Regions from separate parts of the Pseudarthrobacter sp. alpha12b genome, predicted to be linked through region 1. Evidence: riboswitches for the same ligand, from Rfam matches in the RefSeq annotation. Region 1 holds a riboswitch; the other holds the start of a gene.
The links. Region 1 has a riboswitch for glycine ahead of ACTAQI_RS18775 (methylenetetrahydrofolate reductase). Riboswitches for the same ligand answer to the same signal wherever they lie in the genome.

Region 1 (15,802 bases):
CCTTCAGCGACTTTGCCGCTGACCTGCTGGGTCCATGGGCCGGCTTCTTCACAGGCTGGACCTACTGGTTCTGCTGGGTCATCACCGGCATCGCCGATGTCATCGCCATCGCGGGCTACTCCAAAGAGCTGTGGCCCGGACTACCCCTCTGGATTCCCGGCCTGGCCACCGTGGCCATCCTGCTCCTGCTGAACCTCACCACCGTGAAGGCGTTCGGCGAAACGGAGTTCTGGTTCGCACTCATCAAGATCATTGCCATTGCCGCTCTGATCATCGTTGGCCTGTTCATGATCTTCACCGGTTTCCAGTCCGACGCCGGCCCTGCCACCTTCACCAACCTGTGGAGCCACGGCGGATTCTTCCCGAACGAGTTCATGGGCTTCGTGGCCGGCTTCCAGATCGCCGTTTTCGCCTTCGTGGGCATCGAACTGGTGGGCACCACCGCCGCCGAGGCCAAGAACCCGGAGCGGAACCTTCCCAAGGCCATCAACTCCATCCCCATCCGCGTGCTCCTCTTCTACGTGGGCGCCCTCATCATCCTGATGGCCGTCACCCCCTGGACTGAGTTCAGGGCCGGTCACAGCCCCTTCATCGCCATGTTCTCCCTGGCAGGCCTGGGCGCCGCGGCCACCGTGGTCAATCTCGTGGTGCTGAGCTCCGCGATGTCCTCCGCGAACTCCGGCATCTACTCGACGTCCCGCATGGTCTTCGGCCTTGCCCAGGAAGGCGACGCTCCCGACGTCTTTGGCAAACTGTCCCGGCGGAAGGTGCCCCAGAACGCACTGTTCCTCTCCTGCGTGCTGCTGCTGTCCGGCGTCGTCCTCATGTATGCGGGCCAGGACGTGGGCAAGGCCTTCGACATGGTGACCACTGTCTCCGCCGTCTGCTTCGTCTTTGTCTGGTCGATTATCCTGGCCAGCTACATCGCTTTCCGCCGCCGCCGGCCGCACCTGCATGAGGAATCGAAGTTCAAGATGCCCGGCGGTGTGGCCATGGTCTGGGTGGTCTTCGCGTTCTTCGCCTTCGTGATCTGGGCCCTGACCACGCAGCCTGACACCCTGGTGGCCCTGCTGGTCACCCCGGTGTGGTTCGTCCTGCTGGGCGCCGCGTGGTTCGTCCTCCGCCGCCGGCCCGCACACCAGGCCCGTTTCGCCGCGTTCCAGGCTGAACTGCAGGCGGACCAGGACTTCACTGACGCCGCTTCCGGCAGGGCGGCACGGCAGGATGCCTCCGCAGAAGCGCGCGAAGAGCGGGTCAAGCGGTGATCGGCACCGAGGTCCGCGCGGCGGGGGCCGGCCAGCTCCAGGCCATGCCGCACGAAACGGGCCGGGAATTCGTGCTGACGTTCCATTGCCCGGATGCCCTTGGCATTGTCCAGGCGGTGGCGGCATACCTGCTGGAACAGGAATGCTACATCGTGGACATCAAGCAGTTCGGCGACAGGGCTAGCGGCCGGTTCTTCATGCGAATCCACGTCACCTCTCGGGTTGAGCTGGACCTTGGCCGCCTCCGGGCGGGTTTCGGTCAGGTGGCCCAGGAGTGGCAGATGGACTGGCGGCTGGAACGCCACGGACGCAAGCAGCCCATCCTGGTGATGGTTTCCAAGTATGAGCATTGCCTCAACGACCTCCTGTTCCGCGCCCGCAGTGGTGAGTTGCCCGTGGAGATCGCCGCCGTGGTGTCCAATCACCCGGACCTGAAACCGCTTGCGGCGTGGCACGGTGTTCCGTTCCACCACATCCCCGTGACGCCGGAAACCAAGGCCGATGCCGAGGAGCGGCTGCTGGGCCTGGTGGACCACTACGCCGTGGAGTTGGTGGTGCTGGCCCGCTACATGCAGGTGCTCAGCGACGAGGCCACCACCCGCCTCAGTGGCAAGGCCATCAACATCCACCACTCGTTCCTGCCCAGCTTCAAGGGTGCCAAGCCCTACCACCAGGCCTACGAGCGGGGCGTCAAAACGGTGGGCGCCACAGCCCATTACGTCAACTCGGAGCTGGACGAGGGGCCCATCATCTCCCAGCAGGTCATCGAGGTGGACCACACGTACTCCGCCTCGGACCTGGTCACGGTTGGCCGCGACGCCGAATGCAAGGCGCTCACGAATGCCGTCCGCTGGCACGCTGAAGGGCGGATAGTCCTCTCCGGCAACCGGACGGTCATCCTGCGCTAGCTGCCGGCCCATCCACGCGGCCGGCGCCCGCACTCCCTCCAGCCGGGAGGGGCAGGTGCCGGCCGCCGTGGCACCAAATCTGAATACAGCCTTTCGAGCTGTGGCGGGAGAGTTCTCCCGGCCATCACCGGGCAGGCGCCGTAGGAGCAAATCCTCCCCAGGAATCTCTCAGGCCCATGTACCGTCACGGCGAGGCGACTCTGGAAAGCAGTGCTGCTCCGGCAGCACTCACCGACGGTGCAAGCAGGCCCTGATGGGTTTGCGGAATCTCTCAGGTCCAATACAGAGCGGGGAGGGGCCCGATCCATGCCGCGCCACCCGTGGCCGGCCAAACCTGGAGTTCCTCATGACGATTCAATCCCTCATGGCAACAGCCGCAGCATCGATTCGCGCGGAAGGACAGGCCGGCAAGTCCGGTGCGGTACTGCCTGTCCGGATGCAGGTCATTCCCTCGGAGGGTATTGCCGCCATCGTCCAGGCCGCCGTACCCGCTGGGACACAGCTGACGGTGACGTGCCTGCCCTGCCGGGGTGTGGGACCCACCATCCGGACGGCCATCGAGCTTGCCTACCTTGGCTTCGAGGTTGTCCCGCACCTGGCCGCACGAAGCATCGAAAGCCGTGAGCAACTGGCCGGCGTGCTCCGGAACTGCCACGACGCCGGCATCACCGAAGTGTTCGCCGTCGGCGGTGACGCGGGGGAGCCGGCCGGTCCCTATGACAGCAGCCTTCCATTGCTGGAGGACCTCGCGGAGGTTTCCGGCGGACGGATCCGGGCCGGGGTGGCGGGTTACCCCGAGGGGCACCCGGACCACAGTGAACTGCACATGCTCGATGCCCTGCTGGAAAAGCAGCATCTGGCATCGTCAGTGGTGACGCAACTGTGCTTTTCGGCCCCACGGATCCAGTGGTACGCCCAAACCCTGCGCCGGGAAGGGGTGCGCCTGCCTGTCTGGGCTGGGGTGCCCGGCGCTGTTCCGCGGGCCGAGTTGATTTCCCTTGCGACCAGGATCGGTGTGGGCCCATCCCTCAAACTGCTGAACCGCAGGGGCCCGCTTGGCCGCCGCCTGCTCCGGGGCGGCCACTACTCGCCCGAGTCCATCGTGGCGGAACTGAAGCGCGGCGGGGCAGTGGAAGGTATCCACCTTTACACGTTCAACAACCTGGCCGGTCCCGCCAGCTAGAAGGCCGGGGGCCGGGGTGGCAGGTGACGCGGATCGGAAAGTTCAGCATGCTTAGTGTTTGTCCACATAGGATGGATAAGCACGGCAGCCTACCCGCTGCAGGTCGATTTGAATGAAGGTGACCATGGCCAGGCGCAGCAATCCCGCAGTACGAATCGCACAGGAAACCGCCCACAACGCAATGTTCGATGCCGACGGCAAACCCAAGCCCGGTGTCCACAACATGCTGCTGAAGGCAGTGCAGATCCAGCGGCCCCTGGTGGTGGCCTACATCCGCCGGCTCCAGAAGAAGCATCCGCGGGCCACCGCCGCCCAGTTGGCCGCCATCGCAGAGCGTGACTACCTGCGCGCAGTGGCCGGTGGGGGCGCCCTCGTGGGAGCCACCGCCGTCGTCCCTGGTGTTGGAACCGTGGCGTCGCTGGGACTTTCCGCAGCCGCAACCGTCGGCTTCCTGGAGGCGACGGCCCTCTACGCGACCTCGCTGGCAGAGCTCCACGGCATCCGCCTCACCAATCCCGAGAAGGCCGGCACCATGGTCATGGCCATCATGCTTGGTGAGGAAGGCACCGCCCTGCTGGGAACGCTCAGCGGCCAGGCGGCCGGGGGCGCCAAGCCCGCCGACGTCTGGGGGAGCATGCTGTCCAAGTCCTCGATGCCTGGATTCGGCAGCGTCCGGAAGAGTATCCAGCACGCCTTCCTGAAGAACCTGCTCAAACGGCAGGGCACTGCGCTGTTCGGCCGGGCCCTCCCCTTCGGCATAGGGGCAGTTGTGGGCGGAGCCGGTAACCTCGTGATGGGCCGTGCCGTGGCGCAGAACGCCAGGGAGGCGTTCGGACCCATGCCGGACACCATTCCCGGGGAGCTGACCGCCGCTGCCGGGCCGGACAACCTGACCCTGGAAGGCAACACACTTGGATCTCAACGCTGATGTAGGCCAATCATTCGGCTCCTGGACCGCGGGAGGCGATCCGGCGATGTTTCAGCTGGCCACCAGCGTCAACGTAGCGTGCGGCCTCCACGCAGGCGATCCGGTCACCATGCTGGACAGCTGCCGGGCGGCTTACGAACTTGACGTCACCGTGGGTGCGCACCTTGGCTACCGCGATATGGCCGGATTTGGCCGGCGCTCGCTGGACATGAGTTTTGATGAGCTATTCGGCGACGTGCTGTACCAGCTGGGCGCGCTCGACGGCGTCGCACATGCCGTGGGTGCCTCGGTGGACTTCGTGAAGCCACACGGTGCGCTGTATGACACGCTGATCCATGATGCCGAGCAGGCCGCCGCCCTGGTTGCGGCCGTGAACGCCTACGATCCCGGACTTCCCATCCTGGGCTTCCCGGGCTCGGAGCTGCTGAAGCAGGCCAAGGAAGCCGGCCACCCCGTATTCACCGAGGCCTTCGCCGACCGCGCCTACTACGCCGACGGCACCCTGGTGCCGCTTTCCAGGGAAGACGCCATGCTGAACGACGTCGACACTATCGTTGAGCGGGCCGTTCGCCTGGCCACGAAAGGCGAAGTGGTGGCCATCGACGGGTCCATCGTCACCGTCCAGCCGGACTCCCTGCGACTGCAGGGCGGCAGCCCCGGCGCCGTGGAGACGGCGGCAAACATTCGGGCAGGTCTTGAAGCCGCAGGCGTGGAGCTGGAGGCCTTCGCATAGGACCCAGCCGTTTGCAAGCTGGATTGGCATACCCGTTGGCGTACCAACCGCGTGGCTGGCCGGCTTCACGGTGACAGGGCGTATGGCTCGGCGTGGAATTCGGCCCAGACTGGATCGTCGGCCGGCAGGTCGTTGAGGTCCACGTATCTGGCGTCGTCGGGTTCCCACTGCGGGAGGTCTTCGAGGTGCGCGTCAAGGCACCGGCATTCACGGGGCACGGCCCACTGCGGCCATTGCGGCCAGGTTCCTGGTGGCCAGGGGGTTGGTTCGGCATCCTGCTGTTCGGCGTTGTAGTGCCTGCCTGTTGGTGAGGTCCAGCCGGGTGGCTCATTCTTGTTGGCCGGGTCCGGTGTCCATCTGCCGTGATGTTTGAGCCGATGATGCTTAGGGCAGAGTTGAGCCAGGTTGCTGACGTTGGTGATGCCACCGTGTTGCCAGGCGGTGAGGTGGTCGGTGTCGTTGTCGGGGGTGCGGTTGGTGCAGCCGGGAAAGGTGCATTTGGCATCCCGCATCCTGATCCAGCGTTTGATGGTTTCGGTGAGCCGGTAGTTCTTCCTGCCGATTTCCAAGGGTGCCCCGTCACGGGGGTCGACCAGGACCCGGTAGAACGAGTCAGCCCCGTCCGCGACGAGCCTGCGTGCCATGGATGCCGGGATCGGGCCGAAACCATCCAATACGGCGGGTTCATCGGTCTGGCCGAGGAGGGAGAGCACGGGGACGGTGACCAGGACGTCCGCCCGCGGGGTGGGGACTTCGCTGAGTTCCTTGGCAGTTCCAGCGCCGAGGAGCAGGGAGGCGGCGATGTCGGGGCGGAGTTGGGTGAGGGTGCGCTCTTCGGTGGGGCCTTGGAGGCCTCGGGCGGTGGCGGTGGTCCGGTTCCAGATGGCGCAGGCGGTATCCCCGGGGAGGTAGAGGGAGACCCAGGCCATGCCGTCCCGGTCGGGGGTGTATTCCATCCGCCGGTCAGCCACCCCCTTGGCGTGCCGCTTCTCAATCGATTCCGGATGGTGGCGTTCCCGCCACCCACGGACCTTGGCCCGGAACCGGGAGGGTACGAGCTCACCGGGGGTGGCACCCCGGTGGGGGTTCGGCGCATCGGGGTCGAAGAAGTGCGCCACCAGAGAGGCCGCGCCGTCGGGGGAGAGGCCTTCGGTTTCGTCGGCGATGATCTTCGCGTGCTGCCAGGACAACACGCCGGCGGCCAGTGCGTCCATGACGGGTGGCAGGGAACAGACCCTGCGGGATTGGTCCGTGAACGCGCCCGCGGCCGCCGAACTGATGGTCAGGACCCCGGCGACCTCCTCCACCACCGACATCTGCGCGTAAGTGCGGTCTTGGATCGACGCGTCCGGCGGCGTCATGGCCTCCTGCAGTTCAACGGCTCGGACGGCCTGCCGGGACTTTAGCGCGGCGAGTTGAGCTTCCAGCCGGGCCATCAGCTCCAAGCCTTCAAGACACAGCTCATACCGCCGTTGCAACACATCCACACCGGCACCAACATGAGCCCCGGACGCCAGGAAAACGTCCTCTTTCTCCAGCGTACCCAGGGCAGCAACAGAGGCATGGACACCCTCCAAAGCCGCCCCAACACCACCGTCGATTCCCATACCGACATCATCCAACGAGGCACTGACATTTGAGCCCGCCCCCTGCCCAATCCGCCAGGCCGCCAACGCCACCCGCGGCCAAAGGTGCCTTGACCCTAAAAAGCGCGTGCCGCCGTCGTACGCGTTCCCGCTGCGCAGGTTCCTTCCCGCACCCCTAATACGGAATAAATCAAGCTGTCTGTGACAGTTTGGGTGTTTGGTTGGGTTGGTTGATCCAGGCTTCCCCGGGCGGTGCCGGAGTGACCGGGGGGCTGCGGAAGCGTTCGGGGTGTCGGCGGTAGTAGGCCTCGTGGGCGTGTTGGCGGTGGTTCCGGATGTCTGCTGCGCTGCCATCGTGCACTGAAGTGGGTGTGAACCAGTTCAGGCCACTGTGTAGGTGGTTGTTGTTGTAGTCATCGAAGAACCAGCGCGCAAAGTCTCTAGCTTGTTTGAGCGATTCGAAGCGCTCGGGGAATTCGAGTGAGTACTTCACGGTCTTGAAGAGGGATTCGATGTAGGGGTTGTCGTTGGAGACTCTCGGGCGGGAATGCGAAGGACGGATCCCCAAGGTGCGCAGCAGTTCCCATGTCCGGGCGGACCTCATGGGTCCTCCGTTGTCCGCGTGGAGCACTTTCGGGGCTGTCCTGGCAGCCAGGACTGCGCTGCGGATGAGGTCCTGGGCGAGTGCTGTGTCCTCGACCTGCTCGACTCGGTGGCCCATGACTTTCCGCGAGAAGACGTCAATGATGGTGTAGAGCTTGAGGTGTTGTCTGCCGGGTCCCCGAAGCATCGTGATGTCCCAGGACCATAGCTGGTTCGGCGCTGTGGCTTGGAGGACTGGTTTCGCGCGGGAGGTTGTTGCGGCGCCAGCGGATCTTCGGCGGCGTCGGTCCCCGTTCTGGCCATGCCGACGGACGATCCGGTGGGCAGATGCCATCGAGCAATAGATGTCCCCGGCATCAGCCATCCTCCTCACGGCTTGTGTGACGGAGAGCCCGGAATACTCCTCGTTGTTAATGGTTTGGAGCAGTTTCTCTTCGTCCTCGGGGCTGATCCTGTTCGGATAGGACCGGTCACGGTGTGCAACGACAACACCGGGGCGTTTGGTGCCTCTGCGATACCGGTACCAGGTCTCGTGGGAGAGCCCCAGCAGGCTGCAGGCCCTGCGGACTCCGTAGCCGACACCACTCAACGCGGTGATCACTCCGAGGAGGACGTCCCGTCGACGGGCTTCTTCAGCCACTCTGGCCGGCCTGGTTCCGGTTCGTCCAAGTGGGGATCTGTTGCTGCCGCGCTCCGGGCCATAGCGTCCAGGAGCGCGGCAGCTTTTCCCAGGATCTCCACCGCGGCCTCCGACTTCTCCAGCTTTTGCTTCAGCCGCTCGTTCTCTGTCCGAAGGTGTTTGAGTTCATCCCTGTCACGCGCTGTCATCCATGTCTTCCCCTCACCTGTCCCGGGTTGAACCCCCGGCGGCAGGAGCCGCCCTTCATCCCGGGCAGCAAGCCAATCACGGAAGGTCGCGGAGTGCACCTGAACCCGGCGGCAAAACTCGGACTTGGAACCCCAGTCCACGCACTTGTCGTATTCCAGCAACAAATCCCACTTCTGCTGGGCCGAGAACCGATGAAACTTTGTGGGACGAGTCGGAATTTCCATGGGCGTTCCTTCCCCGCCCCGAAGTGTCACACAACAGGCTGACACACAGGGAATACCCGGCGCGAAAAGGAATGTGCGCAGCGAAAAAATCTACCCGCAGCGAAAAGCCCCGAGCGAATCACCCAAAGATCAGCTGCGCCACCGTGAAGATCGCCAGCCCTGCCAGCGACCCCACCACCGTGCCGTTGATGCGGATGAACTGCAGGTCCTTGCCCACCTGGAGCTCGATCTTCTGCGAGGTTTCCTCGGCATCCCAGCGCGCCACCGTGTCCGTGATGACCCCGGCGATGTCCGAACGGTAGGTCCGGACCAGGTAACCCGCAGCGTCACCGATCCAGGCGTTGACCTTCCCGGCCAGTTCCGGATCCTGCACCAGGCGCGACCCAAAATCGCGCACCGCTGCCTTGAACTTGATGGTGAGTTCGCTGTCCGGATCGTCCACGGCACCCAGCAGTGCGTTCTTGACCGTGCCCCATGTCCGGGACGCGAGCTCGCGCACCTCGGGGTCGCCCAGGACCTGCGCCTTGATGTCCTCTGCACGCGCAATCATCGCGGGATCATGCTGCAGGTCCTGCGCAAGGTCGCTGAGGTACTTGTCGATCGACTGCCGAACCTGATGCCGGGGGTCCGCCTGGACGGCCCGCACAAACTTCAGGATTTCGAGGTAGACCTTGTCGCCCACCAGCCCGTCCACGAACTGCGGAACCCAGGTGGGGGAGCGGTCGGACACCAGGTGGGTGACCGTATCGTGGTTGTCGTCCACCCAGTCCGCCGCGCGGTCCACCAACAGGTCAACCAGCGTGTGATGGTGTCCGTCGTGGAAGATCCGCTCCGCCAGCCTGCCCACCGGAGGTCCCCACGGCGGTGTGAGCAGGTGCTTGCGCACCATGCCCTCGATGACGGCCTGGACGTCGTCGTCATTCAAAACCTTGAAGGCGCCGCGGATGACGGCAGCCCCCTCCTTGGCCACGCGGTCGGCGCCGCCGGGCGCCGCCAGCCACTCACCGGCGCGGCGGGCGATATTGACGCTCGCCAGCTTGTCCTGGACAACCTGCTCGGAGAGGAAATTGGTCTCCACGAACTCACCCAGGGAAGCACCGATCTGGTCTTTCCTGCGTGGAATGATGGCCGTGTGCGGAATCTTGATGCCCATGGGGTACTTGAACAGGGCCGTTACGGCGAACCAGTCGGCCAGCGCACCCACCATGCCGCCCTCAGCCGCCGCGCGCACGTACTGCAGCCACGGATATTCCTTCTGCAGCGCGAACGCAAAGACAAAAATCACTGCCATGGCAATCAGCAGGCTCAGCGCCAGCAGCTTCATCTTCCGCAGCGCTGCCGCCTTTTCGGCGTCGTCGGCACCGGGTTGGCGGCGTACGACGGCGGCTGCCGCCTCCGCGCCCAACCCCACCTGCTGCGCGGCTTCGGTGGGGGCTTCCTGCGTGGTTGGCCCAGTAGTTGCCTCAGAGTTCACCTGCATGTGCCAAGCCTAGCCCCGAAGGCGGGAGCCGGTCGGCTACCGTGTGTGCATGACAACTGACGAGTCAGTGATGCAGCGGCCGCTGGTCTTTGCCCACCGCGGTTCAAGCGGCGCCTATGCCGAACACACCCGGGCCGCCTACCTGCAGGCCCTGGCCGACGGGGCGGACGGGGTGGAGTGCGATGTCCACCTGACCCGGGACCAGCATCTTGTCCTGCTCCACGACGCCAACCTGGACCGCACCTCGGATGGGACCGGGCCGGTAGCCGACCGAACGCTCCGTGAGCTGCGCCAGTTGGATTTCTCGTCCTGGAAGGGAGTCCGCATCCCTGAAACCTACGGGGCGCGCTCGGAGCAGCTCCTCACCCTCCCGGAGCTGCTGGACATCCTGCGCGGGGCAGGTCGTCCCGTGAAACTGGCCATCGAGCTCAAGCATCCGAGTCCGTACCAGCTCAAGCTGGAGGACCGGGTCCTGGAGGTGCTCCGCAGCGAGTGCTGGGACCCGCAAAGCTCCACTGTGGACAACGTGGCCGTGACCTTCATGAGTTTCAGCCCGGATTCGGTCCGCCACCTGCTTCTTTCTGTCCCGCCCCAGTACATCTGCCAGCTCGTGGACGATCTCACCATCCACGAAATCCGCGGCGGGCTCGGCGTGGGGCCGATTACCGGGGGCGCTATCGCCAACCTGATGAAAGCCACCCAGCTGGAGGGCGAACGGATCCTGGACGACCGCGAGGTGGGCATGGCCGGGCCCGGCATCGAGTACGTCCGTGAGCGGCCGGACACCGTCCGCCGCTGGCTGGACTCCGGCCGCCGCTTCAGGGTGTGGACCGTGGACTCACCCGAGGATGTGGCGCTCTGCCGGGAGTTGGGCATCCAGGAGATCACCACCAACGTGCCGGCCCGTGTCCTTGACCAGCTCCACGTTGCCTCGCCGCAGGGAAAGTAGGGGGGGACATGGACGCCCCCGGCCCGTTTTCCCGGCCCCGGTGGTGGGCCGGTCCGCTCGACGTCGAAGGCCTGGCACTCCAGTCGGTGGAAGCAGCGGCGGATGCACTGAACCTGTACGCGGGTACGCCTGGCCGCTTCAGAACCACACCTGGGCTCACGGCGGCTGCCTTTGATTCCTTCGGACACCTGCTCATTGCGGGGCGCAAACCGCAGGGATTTGCGCCCCTGTCCGGCTTCCGGCGCACCGCCGACGGCTGGATCCGGCTGCACGCCAACTACCCGCACCACGAGCAACGGCTGCTGCAGGCGCTGGGTGCGTCCTCCGCGGCAGGGGCTGAACACGCCCTTCGTTCCATGGCGGCGTTCGAGGCTGAGGCGGCCATCCAGGGCCACGGCGGGATTGCTGCCGCCGTCAGAACCCGCGCGGAGTGGCTTGCCTCCGAGATGGGCCAGGCGGCGGGCGCGGGGTCCTGGGTCGCCGTGGAACACTCTGACGGCACCATGGCCGGGTTGGGGCTGCAGGACTTTGGGGCGGCAACGGCTGTGACAGGCGGCGGTGAGAGCCAGGGTAAGGGCAACGACGGCGGCACCGGCCTGCCGCTGGACGGGATTCGGGTCCTGGACCTGACGCGGGTGATCGCAGGGCCGGTCGCCACCCGCCTGCTGGCAGCGCTCGGAGCAGACGTTCTGCGGATCGACCCGCCCGCCTTTCCCGAGATCGAAGACCAGTTCGTGGACACCGCGTTTGGCAAGCGCAGCGCGGCAGCCGACCTGGGCCTCCCGGCAAACCAGCACCGCCTCAGGCAACTGCTGGCAGGCGCAGACGTCGTGGTAACCGGCTACCGGCACGGCGCCCTGGACCGCTTTGGGCTCAACCCGCGGGAACTGCTGGCAGCACATCCAAGACTGGTGGTGGTCACCCTCAACAGTTGGGGCGGCAGCGGGCCGTGGAGCGTCCTGCGCGGCTTTGACAGCATCGTCCAGGCCGCCAGCGGAATCGCGCACGTCTGCGGCAAAGAGGACGACGACGGCGGGTGGCGCCCCGGAGCCCTTCCGGTCCAGGCGCTGGACCACGCCACCGGGTACGGGGTGGCCGCGGCGGCCGTCCGCCTTCTGGCCGGGCGCCGCCACGGGGGCATGGGCGGCGCCGCCCACCTGTCGCTGGCGCGCACCTCCGAGGAACTGTTTTCCCTGTCGAATAACGCGGAAAGCGCGAGGAACACAGAAAGCCCGGACCGCAGAGAAAGCCCAGCGGAACTGCCCGCGCCCGAATACCGATTCAGGGATAGCAGCTACGGGGATCTCCGCTACGTCGGTCCGCCCCTGCTGGACGCGGGCCAGCCGCTGGACTATCAGTCCCCACCGCCGCCGTACGGAAGCTCGCCGCTCGCCTGGAGGTGAAGCCACGCGGAGCCGCCTTGCCATCGTCGCCTTGCCGCCGTCGCCTTTACCGCATTGGCTCAAACGCCGGTTTCTGGGCTCCGCTGTGGCTGTGATTGAGTGGTTCCATGTCTTTTCCCAGGTCCGTCCCCGCCGCTAAGGGCCTGTCCGCTTCGTGCCGATCCATTCAAGGCGCGGCCCTACAGCACCTGTCCGCAGCTGCCATGGGAGCCCTCCTGCTTGCCAGCGCCGGTAAGCATTTCAGGGACCCCGGCTTCTACCGCGACGTAGTCCCGGAATATCTATGCCGCCAGGATCCGACGACTGACACCACCCAAAGCACTGCATCCCAGCATCCTTTGGCCGTCCTGTCCAGGGACGAGTGGATCGCCGTGAGTGGCCTGCTGGAGCTGGCGGCCGCCGTCGGAATTCTCCTCCCGCCCACCCGCAGGCTGACAGCCACTGCCCTTACGGCGATGTTCACCGCGTTCCTGGCAGGGCACGTCGACGCGCTTGTGAGGGCGTACGGTCCGCAAGGGACGCCCCTCCGGCGGAAGATCCACGCCGCCCGGCTTCCACTCCAGGCGCCGCTGATCCTGTGGGCCTGGAGCCTGCGGAAACGGGCAGCGCCCGGCCGTAACCCGGGAGGCCGCGGGTGAAGCTGCTGGCCTCGCCAGCGGTCAGGGTGGGTATTTCCATCAGCATTGCCACTGGCCTTTACGGCGTGTCCTTCGGGGCGCTCGCGGTGACGTCCGGCCTCAACTTCTGGCAGACCATGGCCCTGAGCCTGCTCCTCTTCAGCGGCGGCTCGCAGTTCGCGTTCATTGGGGTTGTGGCAGGCGGAGGCTCGGGCCTCGCGGCCATGAGCGCTGCCACCCTCCTGGGCATGCGCAACGGCATCTACGGCATGCAGCTGAACGCGCTGCTGCGGCCCACCGGGTGGCGGAAGTTCATCGGCGCGCAGCTGACCATCGACGAATCCACTGCCACCAGCACGGGCCAGACGGACCCGGCTGAGCAGCGCCGTGGATTCTGGACCGCCGGGATCGGCGTCTACGTGTTGTGGAACCTCTTCACGGCGGTGGGGGCGCTCGCCGGGAGCGGGTTGGGTGACCCCAAGCAGTGGGGGCTTGACGGGGCCGCGGTCGCCGCCTTCCTGGCGCTGCTCTGGCCCCGGCTCAAAGGCAGGGAACCCATCGCCATCGCGGTGGTGTGTGCCGTGGCTACGGTAGTTGCTGTTCCCTTTGTGCCGGCGGGCGTGCCCATCCTGGTGGCCGCAGTAGTGGCGGCGCTGGTGGGCTGGTTCAGCCACGGCCGTCGTGACGAAGGCCTTGAGCCCGACGTCGAGCCATACGGCGCCCACGGCCCCGGCCACCACTCCGGCCATCGCCCGGGCCGGGACAGCCGTGGTGCGGGAACCGGGCACAGGGAAAGCGCCGATCCGGAGGCAGGCGCATGAGCCTGTGGATCTGGCTGCTCATTGCCTGCGGGCTTGCCTATGCATGGAAAATCGTGGGCTACTTTGTTCCTGCCAAGTTCCTTGAGGACCCGCGGGCATCACGCGTCGCAGGGACCATGACTATCGGCCTGCTTGCCTCGCTGACCGTGGTGAATGCGGCGGTGTCGGGCCAGGGGCTCGCTGCCGACGCCAGGCTGGGGGCGCTCGCCGCGGCAGCGATCGCCCTGGTTTTCCGGCCACCCTTCCTGGTGGTGGTCATCGCCGGAGCCGGCACTGCGGCGCTGTTGAGGTTTCTGGGCTGGAACTAATCCGGCAGCCCCGCGCACAACGGAGTGATTCACGTCACTTTACTGGGCCGGTGCCGGTTGTACTATGAGATCGGCTTATGCAGTTGGCCATGGATTCCCTATGAACGGTAACCATGGAAAATCAGCTGCATCCGGCAGGCGGTTTGGCGGGCAGGCTCCGCCAGAAGAACGCCCGACGGCGGGCGGGCCTCCCTGCCAAACGCTTCTTTAAGCGCTTTTCCGGACTTTCGGACGTACCGGAAGAGGACCTGGAACTTCTCTCCGAACGGCTTCGGGAAGCACTTGACCTTGATCCGTCGTCGTCCGTGCCTGCACTCCAGGCCCTGGTGCGCCGGGAAATCCGCAAGCGCGCAGACACGGGAACCCCCTAGGCGGCCAGCATTCCGGGCGCCATATGTGGTGCACTGGAAGAGAGGCAGCCCACACCCAGGCGGCCACCAAAGGAGGAATCGAGATGGACGAACAGTCACGGCCTGTCGAGCCGCAGGACGGCCAGGGCACCGAGGACACCGGCGAGAACGTCAGGGGAGAACAAGGCACGGGAGTGCCGGCAGCAGAGCAGACCGCAAAGTCGCGGGCCGCCTATCTTGACCCGCGCGGCTCGGAATCAACCCGGGAACTGCGCGACACTGCCAGGAGGCGCCGGGATGCGGAAGAGAAACTCCAGCAGCACCTGATGGAAGCGAAGGACCACGTGCCCAACGAGTTCCATGAACACCCGGGCCACGGTTATGAAGGACACGAACACGCAGGCCACGAGCAATTTGGTCATGAACACCCTGGTCCTGAAGACCTTGAGGCAACGCGCCAGGAGTCGCACCAGCCCGGCGAGGGGACTGAGAGCAACGCCCAAGGCGGGGACAGCGGGGCCGGGGAAACGACAGCCGACAAGCCCTGACGGCCGGCCGGTACCTGGCTGCCGGTCTGCACTGACCGGCAGCCAAGTGCCGGAGCAAAGCCAAGTGCCGGGGCAGGCGGTGGGCTAAGCTACCCCGTGGGCGGCGCCGTCAGGTGAGACTGCCCGGCGGCAACTTTCTTCGACGCCCATCTCATACCAAACCTGCGCGCCGAACTCGGGCTCTGGGGTGTCAAGGTTCTGGTACAGGGCATCAAGCAGTTCCAGCAGCTCCCCGGTTGCCAGGGTGGGGAGGACTTCCTCCGGCCCAAGGGGATCTGTGAGGTAGTGGAGAAGCTTTGAGTGGTTCATTGCAGTGCAACCGTCGTGTTGCGGACAGGCGCGAAGTGCATGGATCGCTCCAACGTGGAAGTGCCTGAGGCTGGCTGCCTAACCCCAACTTCGAGTGTATTGCACGTACCCACTGCTAACAACGGACTCGGCTGACAACGCAAACGCGGCAGTCAGCGTCGCGCCGCGGCAGGCCTACTCCGGCCGGCCGCCGGGCTGGACCGGCCCGGTGGTGAAGCCAGGGGCAGCCGGGACTGGCACGAACACGGGCAGCGGGCGCGACGGGCGGACCGTACGGATGGCATCCTCAACCAGGGCCAGCGGCCGGCGCCAGGCGTCAGAGCCCGGTTCCATGGTGTCCACCACGCCGATCAGCATGGCCAGCAGCCGGAACATATCGGTCATGGAGATGTCCGGGCGCAGGCTTCCCTGGCCTTGCCCGCGCGCCAGCAGGATGCTCATGGATTCCATCAGCGATCCTGTAATTCCGGTGAGGAGCTCGCGCCGGCCCGCCACCGCACACAGCAGGTTGGCGTCGTCGCTTGCTGCCGCCATCAGGGCTTCCAGGACGCGCAGCAGGCCTGCAGCGGCGTCGATGTCGGCAAGGGCGCCGTCCATGACGGGGTCCACGGTGAGCCGGAGCTGCCGGTTGAGCGCGGCAAGCACCAGTTCTTCCTTGTCCGCAAAGTTGCGGAAGAGCGTTGCAGGGCCCACGCCAGCCGTGGTTGCGATGGTCTGGAGCGGTACTTCCGGGCCGAACTCCTGGAAGCACTGGCGCG
Region 2 (15,802 bases), 420 kb from region 1:
CACCAACGTCCGGAGCGGTCAGCACTACTGCTTCGACCGGCTGGTGGTTGATCTCAACGGGCCTGCGGTCTCCTACACGGTGCAGTATGTACCGCGGATCGAGCAGGAGGGCTCGGGGGCCTTCATTCCGGTACGGGGCGGCGCGCGCCTGCACGTCAGCATCATGGCGCCTTCCTACGACCAGAACGGCAACCCCACTTACAGTCCTGCTGACCGGAATGAGCTGAGCAACGTGTCCGGCTACCAGACCTTCCGCCAAGTGGTCTCCGCCGGAAGCTTTGAAGGGTACACAAGCCTCGGCCTGGGCGTCCGCGCCCGCCTTCCGTTCCGGGTGTTCACCCTGGACGGCCCGGGCTCCGGCTCCCGCCTGGTGATCGACGTGGCGCACTACTGGTGAGCGGTCCGTCGTCGTGAACCACAAAAGGTGCCGTGCCCCTGGCTGGGGGCACGGCACCTTTGTGGACTGCGGACTTACTCCGGGACTACCAGGGCGGGGGTGTCCCGCTTGAGGGTTTCGCCCCGGAAGAAGCCCGGGTGGGTGCGGGACATGACCAGCATGACCACGGCGCCCAAAGCCAGGATGCCGACGCCCAGGATGAACACCAGGCCCACGCCGAAGACCTCGGAACCGCTGCCGAACTCCGGAGCCAGGCTGTCCAGAGCGGTCTGGACGAACACCACGAACAAGCCCACGCCGCCCACCACCGGGCACACCAGCCGGAACACGAAGTGGCGGACGCTGTTGAAGAGGCTGTGCCGGAAGTACCACGTGCAGGCCAGGGCCGTGAGGCCGTAGTAGAAGCAGATCATCAGGCCCAGGGCCAGGATGGTGTCATTCAGGACGTTCTCGCTGACCACATGCATTACTGCGTAGAACCCCGCGGACATCACGCCGGCGGCGATGGTGGCGAAGCCCGGCGTGGCGAACTTCCTGCTGATGCGGCTGAAGGGTTCCGGCAGGGCGCCGTAGTGCGCCATGGCCAGCAGGCTCCGGGACGGCGACATGAACGTTGACTGCAGGGATGCGGCGGAGCTGGAGAGCACGGCGAGGGACATCAGGATGGCGAAGGGGCCCATGATGGGGGAGGCCAGCGCGGTGAAGATGTTCTCGTGGTTTTCGGCGTTGTTCAGGCCGTTTCCGGTATCGCCGACGCCGGCGAACATCATGGTGGCGATGCTGACCAGGAGGTAGATGGCCAGGACAATGACGGCGGTCAGGGTGCCGGCCGCGCCGGCGGTCTTCTTGCCGTTGGCCGTCTCCTCGTTGACCGTGAGACAGACGTCCCAGCCCCAATACACGAAGATCGACAGGGAAATGCCGGCGGCGACCTGCCCGAACGTCTCGATCCTGGTGACGTCGAACCAGTCCCAGCTGAACGGAATGGCCGTTTCCGACGTGGACCAGTTGGCGAAGGCCATGGCCACGAACAGGCCCAGTACCAGCAGCTGGAAGCCCACCAGGCTGTACTGCACCATCTTGGTGGTGTGCAGGCCGCGGTAGCTGACCCAGACGGCCAGTGCCACGAAAACGAAGCAGGTGACCACGTTCAACGCTTTGTTGTCCGCAAGGTCTGCCAGTTCGGGGGAGCCGGTGAGCTGGGACAGGAAGAGGTAGAAGAAGTCGACGGCGACGCCCGCCAGGTTGGACAGCACGATGATGTTCGCTGCCAGCAGGCCCCACCCGCCCATCCAGCCGATCCAGGGCCCGAACGCCTTGGTCACCCACGTGAAGGTAGTGCCGCTGTCCGGGGAGTCGGCGTTGAGCTCCCGGTAGGCGAGCGAGACCAGGATCATGGGGATGAACCCGATCAGGAAGATGACTGGCAGCTGGAGTCCGGCTTCGTTGACGGTTGGACCCAGTGCGCTGGTGAGGGTGTAGGCGGGGGCGATGGTTGAAATGCCCAGGACGACGACGGCGAGGAGCCCGAGCTGCCCGCCCTTGAGCCCCTTGGCGCTGACACCGTCCGCGGCGGGCGCGTGGGCGTGGGGACCGGGTTTGGCGGTACTGGTGCGGATTGTCTCTGTCATGGCACCACTTTCTGGAAGGCTGTGAGATGGAGGTCACTATATGAATGGCGTTCATTTAGTATGGAGGCGCCGGACCTGTGATGCAAGACTCAATATGAATCACATTCTTTTATGACTCTTTTTGGGAATTAGTAAGCTCACTGAGAAATTTCCTCTGGCCCTGCCGGCATGCCCACCACGACTGGTAGCGTCTGCCGTATTGGACCAATTGAGGAGGATGCATGAAAGCTTCACCGACACTGACCAACAACCTGCAGGCTGTCCTGGCGGACCTGATCGAGCTCCACGTTCAGGGCAAGCAGGCGCACTGGAACATCGTGGGCACCAACTTCCGCGACCTTCACCTGCAGCTTGACGAGATCGTCGACGCCGCCCGCCAGTTCGCCGACGACACCGCCGAGCGCATGCGCGCCCTGCACGCGCTCCCGGATGGCCGCAGCTCCACTGTTGCCGAAACCACCAGCCTGGCCCAGTTCCCTGACGGGCTGATCAGCACCGCGGATGCCATTGAGCGGATTGTCGCAGCCATGGAGGCGGCCGTAGGCACCATGCGCAAAGTCCATGACGAAGTGGATGAGGAAGACCCCACCTCCGCGGACCTCCTCCACGAGTTCATCGCCCGCCTGGAGCAGTTCGCCTGGATGGTGCAGGCTGAAAACATGAAGCCCACCGCCAAGGTCACGGCCGCCGACTCCAAATAGCGGGCATGTCACCGGGGCGTCCGGCGCTGAGGGCAGCACCCTCGGCGCCGGACGCCTTTTTGCTGCAGGCACCGCATTGCCGAAGTGCGGCTAAGCCGCTTTTGGCACCTTTCGGAGGACGACGGCGGCGAGCACTGCCGCCGTCGCCATCAGTACCAGCCCAATTGCCGCAGTGATGTGGACGCCGGAGTCGAAAGCTGCCGCCGCGGCGTCCCTGACGGGCTGCGACAGGGGCGCGGGCAGGAGATTGGCCGCCTCGACGGCGCCGGCCAGCGTTTCCCCCGCGTTGTGCAGGGCGGATTCGGGCAGCATGCCGTTCAGTCCCGCGGGCAGCCGAAGGTTCTGCTGGTAGGACGCCGTCAGGATGGACCCCAGAACCGCGGTCCCCAGCAGCGAGCCAACCTCGTAGCCTGTCTCGGAAATCGCCGCTGCGGCCCCCGATTTCTCGGGCGGCGCCGAGCCGAGGATGAGGTCGTTGGAGATGGTTTCCGCCGTGCCCACCCCCAACGCCAGGACCAGGAGTGCCGCCAGCAGCAGCGAGGGTCCGGCGTCGTGGTTCCCGAAAGCCACCATGCTGTAGCCGGTGGCGCTGAAGGCCAGCCCCGCCGCCACTACGTACCCAGGACGGACCTTGCGGACCAGCGGCACCACCACCAGGCCGGCCACCACCGTGGCTGCCAGTGCCGGGATCATGGCAACACCCGCCGCGGACGGGGTCATTCCCCCAAGGAGCTGGAGGTGCTGGGCAAGGAACAGGATGAACCCGTTGAAGGAGAACAAGGCAAGGATGTTGGCGCTGATGGCCATGCTGAACACCCTGTTCCGGAACAGCGACATGTCCAGCAGTGGGTGCCGCAGCCGGTGCTGCCGCCGGACGAACGCCACTCCCATCAGCAGCCCAAAGAGTATGCTGCCCAGCCCCGCCGCGCCCGGTCCCTCGGTGGCCACCGCTTTGATGCCGTAGACCACGGGCACCATGACCAGCATGGAGAGCAGGATGCTCGGGACGTCCACCTTGCCCGGCGCGGGGTCCTTGGATTCCGGAATGAGGGCCGGCCCGAGCACCAGCAGGGGGACCATGAGTGGCACGGCGACGAGGAACACGGCACCCCACCAAAAGTGCTCCACCAGCCATCCGCCCAGGATTGGCCCCAAGGCGGCGCCGCCGGAGAAGCCGGCGGCCCAAATGGCCACAGCCAGCCTGCGGCGGTTGGGCTCAGGGAAGATGTTGCGGATCAGCGACAAAGTTGACGGCATCAGCATGGCGCCGAAGAAGCCCAGGGCCGCGCGGCCGGCAACCAGCCACTCCGGCGTGGGCGCAAAGGCCGTGGCGGCGGACAGTCCGGCGAAGCCCATGCTGCCAATCACCAGCAGCCGCCGCCGCCCAATCCGGTCGCCCAGGCTGCCCATGGACACCAGTAGTCCGGCCAGCACCAATGGATAGGCGTCAACGATCCACAGCAGCTGCAGGCCGGTAGGCTCCAGGGCGCGGGTGATGGCGGGCAGGGCAAAGGTCAGGGCGGTGTTGTCCACCGCCACCAACAGCACCGGAAACATCAGGATCCCCAGCGCAAGCCAGTCGCGCCACGGGCGGCGTGTAGCGGCGCTGTCCGCGTGGGCCGGTGTGTAGCGGATGGAAGTTGTCATGCAATAACTGTACCGTCTGGACGGTATAGTTTGAAACTCGAGCGCATTCCGGTTTCCCACCCGGTGAAGGGCATGATGGAAGGCATGCCCCGAAAGCCTGTAGCCCGTGACGCGGTCCTTGACGCCTTCGAGTCCCTGCTGATCGAAGTGGGGGAGCGCGCCGCAACCCTTGATGCCGTAGCCCGGAAGGCCGGGGTGTCCAAGGGTGGCCTCCTCTACCACTTTCCCAACAAGGAAGCCCTCATAGCGGTGCTGCTTGACCGGTTGGAGGGCCTGGCCCGGGAAGACGCCGACGCTATGGCTGCGGCTACTGAAGGCGCCGCTGCCTACTTCATCCGTTCCTCCGTCTGGGCTGACACTGCGCTGGACCGTGTCATCGTGGCCGCCACCAGGCTTGCCGAAGTGGCGCACGAAGAGACGCGGCGCCGGTTCGCAGCCATCCAGCAGCGATGGCTGGACGAGATTGCGGCCGATGTGGGGCCGGGCCTGGCCAAGGCGGTCCTCTACATGGGGGACGGGTTGTACTTCAACGCCATGTTGTCGGTGGGCCCTGCGCCGGAAGGGGGAGCGGCCGCCGACGTGGAGGAACTCCTGGCCGCTTTGGAGCGGCTCCGGAGGTAGTCCCGGCCATTTGCCGGGAGGGGCTGCGGCGTAGGACAATGGAGAGTTGTGAGGGCTGTCACCGGCCGTCATGATCCAACAAATGAATAGCCTTTGATCTGCGGCGGGAGAGTTCTGCCGGAAGTACAGGCAGGCGCCGTAGGAGCAAATCCTCCCCAGGAATCTCGCAGGCCCCCGTACCGCCGCGGCGAGGCACCTCTGGAAAGCAGCAGGCAGTTTCCTGCCTCCCTTTAGGGAGCGAAAAGACTGTTGTGCTCACCGACGGTGCAAGCGGGTCCTGCCCAGGCAGGCCACGCGGAAACTCTCAGGTCCAATACAGAGTGGGGAGGGACCCGAATAGCTGTGGCGTACCCTGCGCCGCCTGAATAATTGGAGTTCCTTCGTGTCGGTTACCCCAGCCTCCACCACCTTCGTAGACCGCCACATTGGCGCGCGCCGCCAGGACGACGTCGACACCATGCTCAAGGCCGTAGGCTACGACACGGTCGACTCCCTGGTTGACACCGCCGTTCCCAAGGTCATCCGCCAGGAAACCGCCCTCCGACTGCAGGATGCGCTCAGCGAGGTTGAAGTCCTCACCGAGCTGAGGAAGCTGGCCGCCAAGAACAAGACCGCCGTACAGATGATCGGCCAGGGCTACTACGACACCATCACCCCCGCCGTAATCCGCCGGAACATCCTGGAGGCCCCGGCCTGGTACACCGCGTACACCCCGTACCAGCCGGAAATTTCCCAGGGCCGGCTGGAGGCGCTGCTGAACTTCCAGACCATGGTCCAGGACCTGGTGGGGCTGCCCATTGCCAACGCATCGCTGCTGGATGAAGCCACCGCCGTGGCCGAGGCCGTGCTGTTGATGCGCCGCGCCAACAAGGCCAAGCCCGCCGCCGATGGCAAGACCGTCCTGGACATCGACGTGCTCCCGCAGACCATCGCCATCGTCAAGGGCCGCGCCGAGGCGCTCGGCTTCGAAGTTGAGGTCGCGGACCTGTCCAAGGGCCTGCCCGAGGGCGACATCAACGGCATCGTGCTCCAGCAGCCCGGCGCTTCCGGCCGGGTCTGGGACCAGTCCGGCGTCATCGCCGCTGCGAAGGAGCGTGGCGCACTGGTCACGGTGGCCGCTGACCTGCTGGCCCTGACCCTCATCACCCCTCCGGGCGAACAGGGCGCCGACATCGCCGTCGGTTCAGCCCAGCGCTTTGGTGTTCCGCTGTTCTTCGGCGGCCCGCACGCTGCCTACATGGCTGTCCGCAAGGGGCTGGAGCGCTCGCTTCCGGGGCGCCTGGTGGGCGTGTCCAAGGACGACGCCGGCGTTCCCGCCTACCGCCTGGCCCTGCAGACCCGCGAACAGCACATCCGCCGCGAAAAGGCCACCTCCAACATCTGCACCGCGCAGGCGCTGCTGGCCATCGTCGCCTCCATGTACGCGGCGTACCACGGCCCCGACGGGCTCAAGGCGATCGCCGCAACTGCACACGGCCACGCCCGTGCCCTGGCGACCTCGCTTGCCGCTGCCGGCGTTGAGGTCCTGCACAACAGCTTCTTCGATACCCTGACCGTCCGGGTCCCCGGACGGGCTGCAGGCATCATTGCCGACGCCGAGGCGCGGGGCATCAACCTCCGCAGCGTCGACGCCGACACCGTCGGCATCGCCCTCGATGAAACCACGACGCCGGTTATCGTCGCCCAGGTTGCCGACGTCTTTGGCGCCAAGGTTGCCGACAGCCGGGGTGAAGACCAGGGCTTCGGGCTGGAGGCCGCCGTCGAGCGTTCCTCCGACTACCTGCAGCACCCGGTGTTCAACACACACCGGTCCGAAACCCAGCTGCTGCGCTACATCCGCAAGCTTTCGGACCGTGACCTGGCCCTGGACCGCACCATGATCCCCCTGGGCTCATGCACCATGAAGCTGAACGCCACGGCCGAGATGGAGGCCATCTCCTGGCCGGAATTCGCCTCCATCCACCCGTTCGCACCGGACTCCCAGACCGAAGGCTGGCGTGAACTCATCGCCGACCTCGAGGCGGACCTGACCACGATCACTGGTTACGACCAGGTGTCCATCCAGCCGAACGCCGGTTCCCAGGGCGAACTCGCCGGACTCCTGGCGATCCGCGGCTACCACCACTCCCGCGGGGAGCAGCAGCGCAACGTCTGCCTGATCCCGGCCTCGGCCCACGGCACCAATGCCGCCTCCGCAGTGCTCGCCGGCATGAAAGTCGTGGTCGTGGCCACGGCTTCTGACGGCACGATCGACCACGATGACCTGACGGCCAAGATCGAGGCCAACAAGGACGTCCTGTCCTGCATCATGATCACCTACCCGTCCACCCACGGCGTGTACGACGGGGATGTCCGCGAGGTCTGCGATGCTGTGCATGCTGCCGGCGGCCAGGTCTACATCGACGGCGCCAACCTGAACGCCCTGGTGGGGCTGGCGCAGCCGGGCCAGTTCGGCGGGGATGTGTCCCACCTGAACCTGCACAAGACCTTCTGCATCCCGCACGGCGGCGGCGGACCCGGCGTCGGACCCGTGGCTGCCAAGGCCCACCTGGCACCGTTCATGCCGGGCGATGCGAACAAGGCCGCCCACGAGGACGGGCACGGGGTTGCGATTTCCGCGTCCCGCTTCGGTTCCGCGGGCGTGCTGCCGATTTCCTGGGCGTACGTGAAGCTTATGGGCGGTGAGGGCCTGACCGAAGCCACCAAGTCCGCGCTGCTGGCAGCGAACTACGTCGCGTCCCGCCTGAACGAGTACTTCCCGGTGCTCTACACCGGTGAAGGCGGGCTGGTGGCGCACGAGTGCATCCTGGACCTGCGCGAACTGACGGCCAGGACCGGGGTTACCGCCGAGGATGTGGCCAAGCGCCTCATCGACTTCGGCTTCCACGCACCCACCCTTTCGTTCCCGGTTGCGGGCACCCTCATGGTGGAGCCCACTGAGTCCGAGGACCTGGCCGAGATCGACCGGTTCATCGAGGCCATGATCACCATCCGCAAGGAAATCGACCAGGTGGCCAACGGCGACTTCTCTGTCCAGGACTCCCCGCTGCGCAACGCACCCCACACGGCAGCCGCCGTCGTCAGCTCTGACTGGGACCGCGCCTACCCGCGGGAGCAGGCGGCCTTCCCTGCCCATCACAAGCAGGACAAGTACTTCCCGCCGGTGGGCCGGATCGACGGTGCCGCCGGGGACCGGAACCTGATCTGCTCCTGCCCGCCCCTGGAAGACTTCGAAAACTAAGGACCGGCACCAATGACCGAGAAATACACCGCGCTTTACGACGAGCACAAAAAGCTTGGCGCTTCCTTCACGGACTTCGGCGGCTGGCAGATGCCGTTGAAGTACAGCTCCGAACTGGCCGAACACCACGCCGTCCGCAAGTCGGCCGGGCTGTTCGACCTCTCCCACATGGGCGAGGTCTGGGTGACCGGCCCGGATGCCGCCGCCTTCCTGGACTACGCCCTGGTGGGAAAGATCTCCGCCATGGCCGTGGGCAAGGCCAAGTACTCGCTGATCTGCAATGAGGAGGGCGGCATCATCGACGACCTCATCACCTACCGCCGCCCCGCCGCACAGGACGGTACAGACGTCTTCCTGGTGGTGCCTAACGCGGGCAACGCCGCTGTGGTCGCGGCAGCCCTCCAGGACCGGGCCGCGCGATTCAATGTTGTGGTGGATGATGCCTCAGCCCGGACCTCACTGATTGCCGTCCAGGGCCCCAAAGCCCAGGAACTCCTGCTGCGCCTGGTCCCGGCCGCGCAACACTCCCTGGTGACGGAGCTGAAGTACTACGCCGCCGTCGAGGTTCCGTTCCTGGTGGGTGGCGCCGGAAAGGAACTCCTGCTCGCGCGCACCGGCTACACCGGGGAAGACGGGTTCGAGATCTTCGTGGACAACGAAGACGCCCCCGGGCTGTGGCAGGCACTTATCGCCATCGCCGACGACGGGGAACTGACCCCCGCCGGCCTCGCGTCCCGGGACTCCCTCAGGCTCGAAGCGGGGATGCCCCTGTACGGCAACGAACTGTCGCTGCAGGGCGACCCGTTCGCTGCAGGCCTGGGCCCCGTCGTCGCGCTCTCCAAGGAAGGCGACTTTGTTGGCAAGGCCGCGCTGGCCGCCAAAAAGGAAGCCGGCGCCGGCAGCACCTCCGGCCGCCGCCTCGTGGGCCTCAAAGGCAAGGGCCGGCGCGCAGGCCGCGCCCACTACCCCGTCCTCAAGGACGGCGCCACCGTCGGCGAAGTCACCTCCGGCCAGCCCTCGCCCACCCTCGGCTACCCCATCGCCATGGCCTACGTCGACGTCGAGCATTCGGCACCCGGCACCGCCTTGGACATCGATCTCCGCGGCAAGGCCGAACCGTTCGAAGTCGTCGGCCTCCCGTTCTACCGCCGCGCCAAGTAAGGTTTGTGCCTCGCTGTGCCTGGCTGCGGCACCGACGGACCGGACATTTTCGCGCGTGCTGGTCCCTGGTCGCCTTTGTCCCGGTGGGAGCGGCATCCTCCGCGTGCTGCCCCGTGGTCACCTTCGCGACGGCGGACCGGACATTTTCACGCGTGCTGCTCGTTCCTCGCTTTGACGCACGCTTTCGAAAAGTCCGGCTCCGCCGACGCTCGTGGGCATGTCGCCACGGTGCATGGGGCCAAGGTGAGGGCCACGAACAGGAAGAGGGAGGGCGAGGACTAGGTGTGTTTTTCTTTTCCCGGCACTCACCATCGTCGGCCTGCTCGTTGCCTGCTTGCCCTGTCGCTTTGGTGACGGACCCCTGGGTGGCTGGGGGATTCCGGAAGCGTGCGTCAGAGGCGAGGAACGAGCCAGCACGCGGAGGAATTCCGCAGCCGCCCACCCAAGCCGGCCACGCACCTCACCACAGTTTTCAGTAAGGATTTAGTTATGGCAGTCGGAGTTTTTGATCTGTTTTCGATTGGGATTGGGCCCTCTAGTTCGCATACTGTGGGGCCGATGCGGGCTGCTGCTGTGTTCGCGGAGGAGTTGAAGGCCTCGGGGGTGCTGGCTGAGGTGGCTGGGTTGCGGGTGGATTTGTATGGGTCGTTGGCGGCGACGGGTCATGGGCATGGGACGATGACCGCTGTCTTGTTGGGGTTGGAGGGGTTCCATCCGGAGCTGATCCTGCCTGATGAGGTGGAGGAGCGGTTGGCCTCGATCGCGGAGACCGGGACCCTGAACCTGGCCGGCAGTGTGGCGTTGCCGTATGGGGTGAAGGACATGGTGTTGCGGCCGTTGACGGTGTTGCCGCGGCACACGAACGGGATGACGTTCACGGTGTCGGACGCCGGCGGTGCGGTGGTGCATGCGGCGACGTTTTTCTCGGTCGGTGGCGGGTTCATTGTCCGGGAGGGTGAGGAGGACGCGGCGCAGCAGGAACTGGACGCGTCCAAGCAGGAGTTGCCGTTGCCGTTCCGGACCGCGGCGGAGTTGCTGGAGCACTGCGCGGTGACCGGGCTGGGCATCGCCGATGTCATGTTCGTGAATGAGAAGGCGTCCCGGACGGAGGAGCAGATCCGGGAGGGTTTGCTGCATATCTGGTCCGTGATGGAGAACTGCGTGCAGACGTCGTTGAAGCGGGAGGGGGTGCTGCCGGGCGGGTTGAAGGTCCGCCGCCGCGCCCCGGACTGGTACGAGCGGCTGAAGAAAGAAACCGCCCGCCCCGAAGACACCGAACAGGACGGGCAGGACGGGCGGGACCATTACGACCCCAGGTATTGGCAGGAGTGGGTTAACTTGGTGGCGTTGGCGGTGAACGAGGAGAACGCCTCCGGCGGGCGGGTGGTCACCGCGCCCACGAACGGGGCGGCCGGGATCATCCCGGCGGTGTTGTTCTATGCGCTGCACTTCGCCCCGGGCATGGACCAGGCCACCCAGGCCGACCGGGATGCCGTGGTGGTCAAGTTCCTGCTCGCCGCGGGCGCGGTGGGGGTGCTCTACAAGGAACAGGCCTCGATCTCCGGGGCTGAGGTGGGCTGCCAGGGCGAGGTGGGGTCCGCGTCCTCGATGGCGGCCGCTGGCCTGGCCGAGGTCATGGGCGGCACCCCGGCGCAGGTGGAGAACGCCGCGGAAATCGCGATGGAACACAACCTGGGCCTGACGTGTGACCCGATCGGCGGGCTGGTCCAGGTCCCCTGCATCGAACGGAACGCGATCGCTGCGGCGAAGGCCATCAACGCCGCGAAAATGGCGCTCTGGGGCGACGGCACCCACCGCGTCTCCTTGGACGAAGTCATCATTACCATGCGCGAAACCGGCAAAGACATGTCCTCCAAATACAAGGAAACCGCCATGGGCGGCCTCGCCGTCAACGTCGTCGAATGCTGACCGGCTGCTGATGCACCGGCTGCAGGGCCGGCTGACCGGTCTCCGTTCGCCTAGTTGTGCACTGCCGCCCACCAGTTAAGGCTGGCAGCGAACACCAGCCATGAGACGTAGGGCAGCAGGAGCAGTCCTGCCGTCCGGCTGATGGGACCGAAATGCAGCACCGTCACCGTAACCGCAGCAACCAGGGCAACGATAATGGCCAGCCCCAACCACAGGGCTGCCGTGCCAAAGGCGGGGTAGAGGGCGAAAAACACCGGGGTCCAGGCAAGGTTGAGGGCCAGTTGGATGGCGTAGGCCACCATGGCCTGTCGTGTCCCGACTGTACGTTTGCGCCACACGAGCCATGCTGCGAGGGCCATTGCGGCGTAGAGGATGGTCCAGACCGGGCCGAACACGCCGTTGGGCGGGGACCATGGGGCTTTGTCAGCGGTGGCGTACCAGCCCGTGACATTGGCCGCCGATGCCAGCCCGCCCAGCGCCGCCACCAGCAGGGACGCCAACAGGAACCCGGCAAGTGCGGCTGCTTGGACCCCCGCACTGTACGGCTGGTTGCCTCTTCCCTTAGGAGCGGTGCCCTGTTCCCCATCCGGCGTCATACCCCAACCCTTGTAGAACATCCTGAGCTCCGTCAAGGTGGCGCTCCGCAACCGGGCGATCCCGTTCCGGGCGCGCTGGAGAAAAGCCGGGAGCACCTGAGGCTTTAGACTTGAGGCTGCATGTCCGCACGCATCCAGAAGTACCGAAACCGCGCACAAACCCGATTGGACACGGCCCCTTTGCGAGAATTCACCGCACGTTTTGCCACAGCCGAGGAAATTGAGAACTGGGACAAGCACGTCACGGCCAACCCGAACGGCGGCAACATGCTGCAGTCGGCCGCCTATGCATCCGTCAAGAACGGAAGCGGCTGGAAAGTCCGGTTCCTGGTGCTGGAGAGCGGCGGACACTCCAGCTACAACCTGGTGCTGGAGAAGAGCTTCCCCGTCCTGGGACGGTTGTGGTACCTGATCAAGGGTCCTGACCTGGCGGCTGCAGCGGACCTTGGAGCCGCCCTTGAAGCCTGTGCATCCTTTGTCCGCAGCAGCAAGCTGAACGTCTTCACCATCAAAGTGGAGCCGGACATTGTCGATTCCGACGAGGCACAGATGGAACTGCGCGAAGCCGGCCTGGTCAAGGCACCCAATATCCAGTCCAACGACTCCACGGCCCTGCTGGACATCTCGGGCTCCGAGGAGGAAGTCTTCAAGGCCATCTCCTCGCGCGCCCGCAACGCCATCCGGCGCGCCGAGCGCGAGGGCTGCCAGGTGGTCCGGCAGGAACAGGGACCTGAAACCTACCGCGCCCTGTACGACCTCATGGCCAACACCGTCAACGCCAAGGGGTCCATGCCCCTGCGCAGCTACGACTACTACGCACGGTTCTGGGACGGGTTCTGCAACCGCGGCCAGGGAAATTTCTTCTTCACCTATGAGGACGGAAAGCCCAGCGTTGGCGCATTCGTCATCAACTACGGCGCCAAGGCAACGTACAAGGACGGCGGTTCCACCCAGAACCGCAAGCAGTACGGTGACTCGCACTTGGTGCAGTGGGCAGCCATCCGGCGGATGCAGGAACTTGGCTGCACTGAGTACGACTTCTGCGGCACTCCGCCTGCCGCGCGCATCAAGGACAAGACCCACAACCTCTACGGAATGGGCATGTTCAAGACCAGCTTTACCAAGACGGTTACCGACTTTGTGGGCTGCCACGACTACGTCCTGTCCCCGCTTCGGCACAAGCTCTGGGTCAGCGGCGGGGAAAAGGTGTTCCGCCGGATCGAAACCGCACGGACCGGCCAGCAGTTCTACTGACGTGCAGCCGCCGGGGGCCCGTCAAACCACAAGTACCCCGCCGGGCGCGCACGCATCTGTGCTGCCCGGCCCCAACACCGTCCGCCCACCGCGTGCCCACAGGCCGCGACGAGTCCAGAAGAAGGTCACCCCTTGAATCCAGTTTCCGCCGCTACCGGGCTTGAATACGCCAACCTCAGCGACGCCGAATTTGAGGCCTTCGCCCTGAAGCACCCGCAGAACAGCTTCCTGCAGTCCACCGATTTTGCCCGTTTCCAGCGGTCCCGGGGCCAGCAGGTGGAACTCTTCGGGGTCCGCCGCGACGGGGAACTCGTGGCGGCAGGAAAGCTCAACTACAGCACCACCCGCCTGGGCTACACCGTCTGCGAATGCGCCAAGGGCCCCCTCATGGACTACACGGACCGTGAACTGGTCAGTGCCGTCGTCGAGCTTCTCCGCAAGCAGGCGGCAGGACGCAAAGCCGCCGAACTGCGGATCTCGCCGAACATCAGGTACATCGCACGTGACGCCGACGGCGCCGAGCACCCCGAGACCGAGGACAACCGGCCGCTGGTGGCCGACCTGGAACGGCTGGGATTCCGGCACCAGGGCCTGGACATGAACTTCGTCAACGTCAACTGGATGTTCATCAAGAACCTGGTGGGCATCCAGGATGCCGAAGAACTGATCATGAGCACCAGCTACCGGACCCGCAAAGCGATCCGCAAGGCGGAAAAGAACGGCGTCTTCCTGGAACAGGCCACCCTGGAAACCCTGGACGTTTTCTACGGCGCCCTGAGCCGGGCCGGTGACGAAAAAGGATTCGTCTACCGCGAACGCGAATACTACGAACACCTGCTCCGCACCACCTCAGCGGAATTCACCAAGCTGATGATGGCCAAGATCGACATCCCGGCCTACCGGAAGTCCATCACCGAACGCCTGGCGGCGGAGTCAGCCACCGCAGCAGACCTCCGCCGTGAGGTTGAGGAGACCGGCAGCAAGAAAAAAGCCAACCGGCTCAAGGTGGTCCAGGACCTGGTGGACAGCTACGAGCGGAGCCTGAAGGACATCGAGCGGTTCCCTGATTCCGTGGGGACCGCCACCGTGGCAGCCATCCACTTTGTCTGCTATGGCGATGAGGTGGTGTGCGTCATCGGCGGCACCGTCCAGGACTACATCTACTTCAACGGCGCAACCTCCCTTTATTGGGGCATGATGCTGCATGCCCTGGAGAAGGGCTACCCGCGGTACAACTTCTACGGCACGTTCGGCATTTCGGGACAGGACGAAGAAGGCCACGGCGGCTACGAATTCAAGAAGGGGTTCGGCGGGGAGGTGGTCCAGCTGGTGGGAGACTTCGTCCTGCCGGTGCGGCCCGCAGTCTTCCACGCCAACCGGCTCGCCCGGTCCGCTGCCGCGGCGGCCCGCACACTGCTGGGCAAGCTGCCGCTGAAGCGCGCATCCTGACAGACCATTAACCGCGCACAGGGAGGAAACGGGCATGACCAACCGGCCCGAACGGCCAGGGTCCAGGCCGAAAACTGACGGCCTGCCCAAGACCGAACCGCTGACCCCTGCGCAGCTTCGGCAGGATGCTGCCGCCAAGAGAATGCTGCGCCGCCTGGTGCAGGGTGAGAATCCTCCCACCGCTCCCTTGAGCATCGTGGACCGGCTGGCGGGCAGCCCATATGCCAACCCCACCATCCAGGTGGGCGGCGTAGACACGTCCGCCCGCAAGACTCTGGACTTCGCCCTGCATCTGGCTGAGACCATGTTCCGCTATGGCGCCGGCGCCCTGGAGGTGGAGACCAGCATCATTGCCGTCACCGCGGCGCTGGGGCTGAAGAACATTGAGGTGGACATCACCAACCAGTCCGTGGGCATCAACTATGCCCCCAAGGACCAGACACCCATCGCTCTGCTGCGTGTGGTGCGCTCCTGGACCAACAACTACGCCGGCCTGGCCAAGGTGCACCAGCTGGTCACGGAGATCGTGGCCGGCGGTGTGGGCCGTGATGAAGCGATCCGCAGGCTCAACGAGGCCATCACCAGCCCCAAGCCATACCCGCGCTGGATGGTCACGGCGGCGTTCGGTGTTTTCGCGGCAGTGTTCGTCGGAGTGCTGGGCGGCGGTGTCGTATCTTCGGCGATTGCCTTCGTGGCCAATATCGGCATCAGCCTGCTGGCACGGCAGCTGGGACGCTGGCGGGTACCGGACTTCTTCATCACGGCCAGCTGCTCCTTTGTGGTCACCATCCTGGCCCTGCTGCTCTGGCAGTTCGGCCTCACCGCTTCGCCATCCATCGTGGTGGTGGGCGGCATCCTGCTGCTCCTGCCCACCGGCCGCCTGGTGTCCTCGGTGCAGGACGCCATCAACGGCTTCCCGGTGACGGCGGCCGGGCGGTTCCTGTCCACGCTGCTGACCTTCGGCGCGATCGTGGCAGGAATCGCTGTTGCGTTCGTGGTGGGGGAGCTGACCGGGCTGCAGCGGATCGACGTCACGCAGACCTTCCCGCCCGCCTACGATCTGTGGGTCCTGATCGTCTTCGTTGCCGCTGCGGTGATGGCCATCGGCATCACGGAACAGACCACCTGGAAGCTCCTGGTGCCCACGGCAGCCGTTGGCGTGGCAGGCTACCTGG

Region 2: it holds a riboswitch for glycine, as region 1 does, so the genes downstream of both, gcvP (aminomethyl-transferring glycine dehydrogenase) here and ACTAQI_RS18775 (methylenetetrahydrofolate reductase) in region 1, are expected to answer to the same signal.

Annotation. Positions count from the first base shown of each region.
Region 1 covers NZ_CP196746.1:4,061,942-4,077,743, forward strand. Annotated here, with positions in the region: gene cycA (D-serine/D-alanine/glycine transporter) at 1-1,265, shown strand, start outside; gene purU (formyltetrahydrofolate deformylase) at 1,310-2,173, shown strand; glycine riboswitch at 2,268-2,367, shown strand; gene ACTAQI_RS18775 (methylenetetrahydrofolate reductase) at 2,520-3,356, shown strand; gene ACTAQI_RS18780 (hypothetical protein) at 3,481-4,284, shown strand; gene ACTAQI_RS18785 (LamB/YcsF family protein) at 4,268-5,017, shown strand; gene ACTAQI_RS18790 (DUF222 domain-containing protein) at 5,083-6,624, opposite strand; gene ACTAQI_RS18795 (IS3 family transposase) at 6,794-7,846, opposite strand; gene ACTAQI_RS18800 (hypothetical protein) at 7,804-8,259, opposite strand; gene ACTAQI_RS18805 (DUF445 domain-containing protein) at 8,378-9,739, opposite strand; gene ACTAQI_RS18810 (glycerophosphodiester phosphodiesterase) at 9,789-10,688, shown strand; gene ACTAQI_RS18815 (CoA transferase) at 10,697-12,091, shown strand; gene ACTAQI_RS18820 (DoxX family protein) at 12,295-12,729, shown strand; gene ACTAQI_RS18825 (AzlC family ABC transporter permease) at 12,726-13,529, shown strand; gene ACTAQI_RS18830 (AzlD domain-containing protein) at 13,526-13,837, shown strand; gene ACTAQI_RS18835 (hypothetical protein) at 13,951-14,208, shown strand; gene ACTAQI_RS18840 (hypothetical protein) at 14,292-14,735, shown strand; gene ACTAQI_RS18845 (hypothetical protein) at 14,820-15,044, opposite strand; gene ACTAQI_RS18850 (TetR/AcrR family transcriptional regulator) at 15,219-15,802, opposite strand, start outside.
Region 2 covers NZ_CP196746.1:4,480,037-4,495,838, forward strand. Annotated here, with positions in the region: gene ACTAQI_RS20800 (AMIN-like domain-containing (lipo)protein) at 1-397, shown strand, start outside; gene ACTAQI_RS20805 (APC family permease) at 472-2,028, opposite strand; gene ACTAQI_RS20810 (Dps family protein) at 2,250-2,729, shown strand; gene ACTAQI_RS20815 (MFS transporter) at 2,820-4,376, opposite strand; gene ACTAQI_RS20820 (TetR/AcrR family transcriptional regulator) at 4,461-4,997, shown strand; glycine riboswitch at 5,092-5,189, shown strand; gene gcvP (aminomethyl-transferring glycine dehydrogenase) at 5,380-8,238, shown strand; gene gcvT (glycine cleavage system aminomethyltransferase GcvT) at 8,251-9,399, shown strand; gene ACTAQI_RS20835 (L-serine ammonia-lyase) at 9,889-11,328, shown strand; gene ACTAQI_RS20840 (TspO/MBR family protein) at 11,379-11,924, opposite strand; gene ACTAQI_RS20845 (lipid II:glycine glycyltransferase FemX) at 12,045-13,178, shown strand; gene ACTAQI_RS20850 (peptidoglycan bridge formation glycyltransferase FemA/FemB family protein) at 13,311-14,627, shown strand; gene ACTAQI_RS20855 (threonine/serine ThrE exporter family protein) at 14,662-15,802, shown strand, end outside.